Regions from separate parts of the Simplicispira sp. GW247-4R2A genome, predicted to be linked through region 2. Evidence: predicted binding sites of a transcription regulator. Region 2 holds the regulator's gene; the other holds the start of a gene.
What was found. The regulator NrdR, encoded in region 2, represses ribonucleotide reductase genes. The targets are predictions, from matches to a motif close to CACNANATNTNGTG.
Positions count from the first base shown of each region.

Region 1: AC07ZH_RS20325 (ribonucleoside triphosphate reductase) is a predicted target of NrdR. The motif match lies at 1,598-1,611, and genes of this name have one in related genera.

Region 1 covers NZ_JBWKZM010000047.1:738-4,920, forward strand. Annotated here, with positions in the region: gene AC07ZH_RS20320 (DUF6600 domain-containing protein) at 1-1,343, opposite strand, end outside; gene AC07ZH_RS20325 (ribonucleoside triphosphate reductase) at 1,641-3,659, shown strand; gene nrdD (anaerobic ribonucleoside-triphosphate reductase) at 3,760-3,951, shown strand; gene AC07ZH_RS20335 (anaerobic ribonucleoside-triphosphate reductase activating protein) at 4,040-4,183, shown strand, end outside.
Region 2 covers NZ_JBWKZM010000018.1:51,629-55,811, reverse strand. Annotated here, with positions in the region: gene AC07ZH_RS13145 (O-acetylhomoserine aminocarboxypropyltransferase) at 1-514, opposite strand, end outside; gene AC07ZH_RS13140 (CBS domain-containing protein) at 620-1,093, shown strand; gene aroC (chorismate synthase) at 1,143-2,240, shown strand; gene nrdR (transcriptional regulator NrdR) at 2,342-2,791, opposite strand; gene glyA (serine hydroxymethyltransferase) at 2,802-4,049, opposite strand; ZMP/ZTP riboswitch at 4,081-4,183, opposite strand, start outside.

The DNA of each region.
Region 1 (4,183 bases), on a different contig from region 2:
CGCCGCTCCACCGCGCTGGCTGGCGGCGCGGGGTGTGCCTGCGTCAACCGCGAGGCGCCGAACACGCTGCGCGGGTCACGCGTCGGCGTCGGCGGGGCCACCACGCGGGCGCGCTCCAGCTCGCGCGCGGCCACTGGACGCGCACTGCCGCGCACATGCTGGCCCTGGGAAAACGCGGCTGCGGTCACCGCCGTCACGGCAGCCGGCAGGTGCTGGTAGCGGTAGCCGTTGTTGGCATTCGCGGTGTTGCGCGGCGTGTATTGGCCCCCAAACGGGTTCACGCGGCCCAGATAGGCCCTGCTGGCCCGGTAGCTCGGGCGCCAGGCCTCGCCGGGCGCCAGCGGAAACCAGGCCACGCCGGGCTGCGTGGCGCCGCCCACCGTGATGGCGAAGTTCACACCCCCAGCGCTGCCGCCGACAAAGCCCACCAGCGCGGGCGCGTAAACCGGGTGGGCGGCGCTGGCACCGGGCACCCAGCACCAGCGCGCGCCACGCTGGGCCCAGCGGCCGTAGTGGAATGGGGCAAAACCCCAGGGTTCGTCGTCGATCCAGGTCCAGCCCCAGGGCGCAATCGAGGCCCAGTGGCCGACGCGGTACGGCGCCCAATCCTGCACCGTCACGTGCGGCACCCAGACGGTGCCATACACCGGGTCGCTCTCCCAGTCGCCGTAGTTGTCCAGTTGCTGGTAGCCGATCACGTCGCGCGAGACATGGCGCGCCGCCAGCGACTGGTCTTCCGCCCGGTCGCGCGCCTCTGCCCAGCGGTCAAACGGGTCGAACGCTGGCGCGGTCTGCCCGGCGGCCTGCACCAGGTCCGCGCCCGCGAAGCTGATCTGCTGGCGCGCGCCCAGGCTGGCCGAGGCGCCGTTGCTGCCGTACACCACGGCGCTGCCCGATCGAACCGTCACGCGCGTGGTGCCGTCGCTCGGGTCCACGTCCAGCCGGTAGTCGCCCGGCTGTGAGGCGGTGAACGCCAGGTTGGGGGTATCGACCTCAAAGCGCTGGCCTGGCGGCAGGCTGCGCAGGCGCACGATCAGGCTGCCCTGGGTGAGCGCGAGCTGCACGGTCTGGTCGTCCAGCACGGAGAAAGCCAGGCTGGTCTGCCCATCCAGCCGCAGCGCAGTCGAGCCGATGTGCAGCTCAGAGCGCGCGCCCGTGTCGTTCCAGAGCCGGTCGCCCTGCGTCAACGGCCGGTTCAGCACCGCGCCGGCCCACTGGTCGAACCCGGCGGGTGCAAAGCTCACCGGCCCGTCAAAGGCGTTGAGCTGTGCCACGCGCCCCGGCGGGTCGCCAGCGGCTCCCTGCGCGAAGGCGCCCGTGCCGCACAGGGCAGCCAGCAGCATGAACAACAGCAGCGCCAGCCGCCCACGGTTTGGAAAAAAAGCCTTGGCATGCACGTTGTGACCCCCGCAGCCTGTGGTGGGGCAGCTGCGCTCTTTACCCCACTTCGTAGAACGCGCCAGCGCCGAGAAAGACAACCGGCACGGCCCCCAAACCGTCACCGGATGCAACGCGGTGCGCCGCGCCCAGGCCGCGCAAGCCGCTCCGCTGTTTGTGTTGAATCAAACTACAAATAGTGTTTTAACTATATCTTCAACACCATAGGTAGTGTTTTCTGCCGCAGACCTTTGGAGAATTGCATGGTATCCACCCTTGCCACCCTGCCGCGTGAAGTGCTCAAGCGCAGCGGCCACCGCGCCGCCTTTGATGCGGAAAAGATCCGCTCTGCCTTGCTGCGCGCAGGCGCCGCCACGGGCGAATTTTCGGCCGACGAAGCCGCCCTGCTGGCCGCGCAGGTGGGCAAGGTGCTGATCCACCGCTTCCATGGCGAGGCGCCCGGCATCGAGCAGATCCAGGACGTGGTCGAGCAGACCCTGATCGCCGCCAACCACCTGGCCACGGCCCGCGCCTACATCGCCTACCGCGACCGCCACGCCACGCTGCGCGCCGACCACCAGACGCTGGTGAACGTGGAAAGCTCGATCAACGAATACCTCACCCGCGCCGACTGGCGCGTGAACGCCAACGCCAACCAGGGCTATTCGCTCGGCGGGCTCATCCTCAACGTGGCCGGCAAGGTCACGGCCAATTACTGGCTGTCGCACGTCTACACGCCAGAAATTGGCGAGGCGCACCGCAATGGCGACATCCACATCCACGACCTCGACATGCTCAGCGGCTACTGCGCCGGCTGGTCACTACGCACCCTGCTCAACGAAGGCCTGAACGGCGTGCCGGGCAAGGTCGAGGCCGGCCCGCCCAAGCACATGAGTTCCGCCGTAGGGCAGATCGTCAACTTCCTGGGCACGCTGCAGAACGAATGGGCCGGTGCCCAGGCGTTCTCGTCGTTCGACACCTACATGGCGCCCTATGTGCGCGTCGATGCCATGGATTACGCCGCCGTGCGCCAGTGCATCCAGGAGCTGGTCTACAACCTCAACGTGCCGTCGCGCTGGGGTACGCAAACGCCGTTTACCAACCTCACCTTCGACTGGATTTGCCCCGACGACCTGCGCGAGCAGGTGCCGGTGATTGCGGGCAAGGAGATGCCGTTCAGCTACGGCGACCTGCAGGCCGAGATGGACCTCATCAACCGCGCCTATATCGACGTGATGACCACGGGCGACGCCAAGGGCCGCGTGTTCACCTTCCCCATCCCCACCTACAACATCACCAAAGACTTCCCGTGGGAGAGCGAGAACGCGCAATTGCTGTTCGAGATGACCGCCAAGTACGGCCTGCCGTACTTCCAGAACTTCATCAACTCCGAGCTGGAGCCGAACATGGTGCGCTCCATGTGCTGCCGCCTGCAGCTTGATTTGCGCGAACTGCTCAAACGCGGCAACGGCCTGTTTGGCAGCGCCGAGCAGACCGGGAGCCTGGGCGTGGTGACCATCAACTGCGCGCGCCTGGGCTATTTGCACGCAGGCAACGAACCCGCGCTGCTGGCCGCGCTCGATCGCCTGCTCGAATTGGGCAAGCAAAGCCTGGAGACCAAGCGCAAACTCATCCAGCGGCTCATGGACCAGGGCCTGTTCCCCTACACCAAGCGCTACCTGGGCACGCTGCGCAACCACTTCAGCACGCTGGGCGTGAACGGCATCAACGAAATGGTGCGCAACTTCACCGGCGACGCGCACGACATCACCAGCCCCCAGGGCCACCAGTTTGCCGTGCGCCTGCTGGACCACGTGCGCGCGCGCATCGTGCAGTTTCAGGAAGAAACCGGCCACCTCTACAACCTGGAGGCCACCCCCGCCGAAGGCACCACCTACCGCTTTGCCAAAGAAGACAAAAAGCGCTGGCCCGCCATCGCCCAGGCAGGCACCGCCAGCCAGCCGTACTACACCAACTCCTCGCAACTGCCCGTGGGCTGGACGGACGACCCCTTCGAGGCCCTGGCCCGCCAGGAAGAACTGCAAACCAAATACACCGGCGGCACCGTGCTGCACCTGTACATGGGCGAGCGCGTCTCCAGCGGCGCCGCCTGCCGCGAGCTGGTGCGCCGCGCACTCACGCGCTTTCGCCTGCCCTACATCACCATCACGCCCACCTTCTCCATCTGCCCTACGCACGGCTACCTGGAGGGCGAGCACAAGTTCTGCCCCCGCTGCGACGAAGAACGCCTGCAAGCCAAGCGCGAGCGCCTGGCAGCCTGAGGGCTTAAAACTTCAAGCAAAAACGGCACTTGGCGCTTGATGGATAAGCGCAAGTAGCTATCAATTCAATAGCATTTTCAACCACCGCAAGGAGATCGCCATGCACCCCACCACCACCCAACACACCACCCTGGCCGCCGCCAACGTGCAGCTCACCGACGCCGAACGCCAGCCCTGCGAAGTCTGGACCCGCGTCATGGGCTACCACCGCCCTGTGGCCAGCTTCAACATCGGCAAACAAGGTGAGCACAACGAGCGCCAGTTTTTTGCCGAAGCCCCCTGTGGCCGTTGACCTGCAAAGCCGCTCCCCGCGCCGGCCTGTGCCGGTGCCCGTGGTGACCGCGCACGCCGCGCACGCCGCGCACGCCGATGCCGCGTTGCTGCGCATCGGCGGCATCACGCCGCTCACCACCATCGACTTCCCCGGCCGCCTTGCCGCCGTGCTCTACGGCAAGGGCTGCCCCTGGCGTTGCGGCTACTGCCACAACCCCGAACTGCTCGACGCCACCACCCCCGCCACCGTG
Region 2 (4,183 bases):
TCACGGTCGGAATGTCGAGCACGTCGAGGCCTGGATTGCCCACGGTCTCGCCAAACAGCAGGCGCGTATTGGGGCGGATGGCGGCGCGCCAGGCGTCCACATCGCCGGCCGGTACAAAGCTCGTTTCGATCCCGAAGCGGCGCAAGGTGTAATGCAAAAGATTCTGGGAGCCGCCATACAGCGCGCTGCTGGCAACGATGTGCGAGCCCGCGCCCATCAAAGTGGCAATGGCCAGATGCAGGGCTGCTTGCCCGCTGGCGGTGGCCAGAGCCCCCACGCCGCCTTCCAGGGCCGCCATGCGCTGCTCCAGTACGGCCGTGGTGGGATTGCTGATGCGCGAGTACACGTGGCCGCCGCGTTCCATGTTGAACAGCGAAGCCGCGTGGTCGCTGGAGTCAAAAACGAAAGACGTGGTGAGGTGAATGGGAACAGCGCGTGCGCCGGTGGCAGGGTCGGGTATGGCGCCTGCGTGCAGGGCCAGGGTGTCGAAGCCAGGGTCGGCGTAACCGGGCATGAAGGGTCTCCAATGCAATCGTGGATGGGCGTGTGCGGCATTGTGGGCTATATTTATGAGGCCGCGCAGCAACACAGAGCTTGCTGCACACAGCGAGGAACCCCCATGAAAGTCAGCGACATCTTGCGTGTGAAGGGCAATACGCTCTACACCGCCCACCCTGCCGAACCACTTGCGGACGCCGTGCGCGTGATGTCGGAGCGGGACATCGGTTCGCTGGTGGTCATGGAGCATGGCGACTTGGTGGGCATGCTCACCTTCCGCGAAGTCATCCAGGCGCTGGTGCGCAATGGCGGCGCAGTGGGCACGATGCTGGTGCGTACGGCCATGGACGACCACCCGCTGACCTGTACCAATGCGACCGATATGGACGAAGTGCGCCGCATGATGCTCGAACGCCACGCGCGCTACATGCCGGTCATGGACAACCGCATGCTGATGGGAGTCATCAGCTTCTACGACGTTGCCAAGGCCGTGGTGGACAGCCAGAATTTCGAAAACAAAATGCTCAAGGCCTATATCCGCGATTGGCCCGAGGGCGAGGACAGCGATACGCCCGGTGCCGCCGCCGGGAAGTAAGCCACTTGTGCGGTGCTCGCCCGTGTCGCTGCCCTGATAATGGCGGCCCATGAGCGGCAACACATTCGGCACCCTTTTCGCAGTCACCAACTTTGGTGAATCCCACGGCCCGGCCATTGGCTGCGTGATCGACGGCTGCCCGCCTGGCATGCCTTTGTGCGAGGCCGACATCCAGGCCGACCTGGACCGGCGCCGCCCCGGCACCAGTCGCCACGTCACACAGCGCGCCGAGCCCGATGCGGTGGAAATCCTCTCGGGGGTCTACGAAGGCCTGACCACCGGCACGCCGATTGCCCTGTTGATTCGCAACACCGACCAGCGCAGCAAGGATTATGGCGATATCGCCCAGCGCTTTCGCCCCGGACATGCCGACTACACCTATTGGCACAAGTACGGCGTACGCGACCCGCGCGGTGGCGGGCGTTCCTCAGCACGGCTGACGGCGCCCACCGTGGCGGCCGGCGCCGTGGCGCGAAAGTGGCTGGCTGCGCAGTTCGGCACCCAGGTGCGCGCCTGCATGAGCCAACTGGGCGAGCTCGACATTGGCTTTGAGTCCTGGGAGCACGTGGCGCAGAACCCGTTTTTTGCACCGGTGGCCGACGTGCAGCGTTTGGAGGCCTATATGGACGCGCTGCGCAAGGCGGGCGACTCCTGCGGTGCGCGCATCCGCGTGCAGGCCACCGGCGTTCCCATTGGGCTGGGCGAACCGATTTACGACAAGCTCGATGCCGACATTGCCTGGGCCATGATGGGATTGAATGCCGTCAAGGGCGTGGAAATCGGCGCCGGTTTTGCCAGCGCCGCGCAGCGGGGCACCGTGCATGGCGATTCGCTCTCACCCGAGGGCTTTCGCAGCAACCATGCGGGCGGGGTATTGGGCGGCATCAGCACGGGGCAGGACATCGAGGTGCAGATCGCTATCAAGCCAACCAGTTCCATCCTCAGTCCGCGCGAGTCGATTGACACAGCCGGGCAGTCGGTCCAGGTCAGCACCCGCGGCCGCCACGACCCCTGTGTGGGCATACGGGCGGCGCCCATTGCCGAGGCACTGCTGGCGCTGGTGCTGATGGACCATGCCCTGCGCCACCGCGCGCAGTGCGGCGACGTGCACCAAAGCGTGGCGCCGATTGCAGCCGAAGCCCCTTGAATTCGCTATAGAAAGAATAGCTTCTGGCGCTTACTGGATAAGCGCTAGAGGCCAAAAAACCTTAAAATTTTCGCGCTCTTGAGCGCGGGGCAAGCGCTGGCTCAGCGCCGCACCTCGTCCACCAGGTGCTTGAACTCGTCGATGTCCTCGAAGCTGCGGTACACGCTGGCGTAGCGGATGTAGGCCACCTGATCGAGCTTCTTGAGTTCGCGCATGACCAGTTCGCCAATGCGGCTGGACGCGATCTCGCGCTGCCCCAGGCTGAGGAGCTGTTCCTCGATGCGTTCTATGGCCGCGTCCACCTGCGTCGTGCTTACCGGGCGCTTGCGCAGCGCAATGGCAAACGAGCCGAGCAGCTTGGCATGGGCGTACTCAGTGCGTCGCCCGTCTTTCTTGACGACGACAGGAAAGCTGACTTCAGGCTTCTCGTAGGTCGTGAAGCGCTTGCCACAGGCCAGGCAGCGGCGCCGGCGGCGGATGAAGTCGCCGTCTTCCGCGACCCGCGTCTCGGCCACCTGGGTGTCGAGATGGCCGCAGAAGGGGCACTTCATGATCGCCGCTTTACCCGCGGTAGACGGGGAACTGGGCCGTCAGCGCGTTCACCTTGGCACGCACGGCAGCCACATGGGCCTCATCGCGCGGCTTGTCGAGCACGTCGGCAATCAGGTTGGCGGTCAGGCGGGCTTCCTCGTCCTTGAAACCGCGCGTGGTCATGGCAGGCGTGCCCAGGCGGATGCCGCTGGTCACCATGGGCTTTTCCGGATCGTTCGGGATGGCGTTCTTGTTGATCGTCATGTGGGCCGATCCCAATACTGCTTCGGCATCCTTTCCGGTAATGCCCTTGGCACGCAGGTCGACCAGCATCAAGTGGCTCTGCGTGCCACCGCTGACGATGCGCAGCCCGCGCTGCGTCAAGGTTTCGGCCATGATGCGTGCGTTGACGAGCACCTGCTCCTGGTACTGCTTGAATTCGGGTTGCAGCGCTTCCTTGAAGGCTACCGCCTTGGCCGCAATCACGTGCATCAGCGGGCCGCCCTGCAGGCCGGGGAAGATGGCGCTGTTGATCGCCTTCTCATGCTGCGCCTTCATCAGAATGACGCCGCCGCGCGGACCGCGCAGGCTTTTGTGGGTGGTGCTGGTGACGATATCCGCGTGCGGCACGGGGTTGGGATAGACACCAGCGGCAATCAGGCCGGCGTAGTGCGCCATGTCCACCATGAAAATGGCGCCGACGTCTTTGGCCACCTTGGCGAAGCGCGCGAAGTCGATGTGCAGGCTGTACGCCGAAGCACCCGCGATGATGAGCTTGGGCTTGGTCTCGTGCGCCTTGCGTTCCATGGCGTCGTAGTCGATGACCTCGTTGGCGTCGAGCCCGTAGGACACCACGTTGAACCACTTGCCCGACATGTTGAGTGCCATGCCGTGCGTCAAATGCCCGCCTTCGGCCAGGCTCATGCCCATGATGGTGTCGCCCGGCTTCAAGAAGGCAAGAAACACCGCTTCGTTGGCCGACGCGCCGCAGTGGGGCTGCACGTTGGCCGCTTCGGCACCAAAAATCTCTTTGATGCGGGCAATGGCCAGCTGCTCGGCGATGTCGACGTACTCGCAGCCACCGTAATAGCGCTTGCCGGGATAGCCCTCGGCGTATTTGTTGGTCAGCTGCGTGCCCTGGGCCCACATGACAGCGGGCGAGGCGTAGTTCTCGCTCGCGATCAGTTCGATGTGCTCTTCCTGGCGCCGGTTTTCGGCCTGAATGGCAGCGAACAGCTCAGGGTCGGTTTGCTCTACGAGAATATTGCGTTGGTACATGGCAGTCCTGTGAACTTGTGTCCCTTGAATCAAGGGCTGCCCAGGCGAACGGCGGAACGCAGCGGACGGGGGCCCGTGCGGCACGCTTCCCGGTGGTTCACAAGGACAGCGCCTTGCTGGTTTCCACGTCAGCG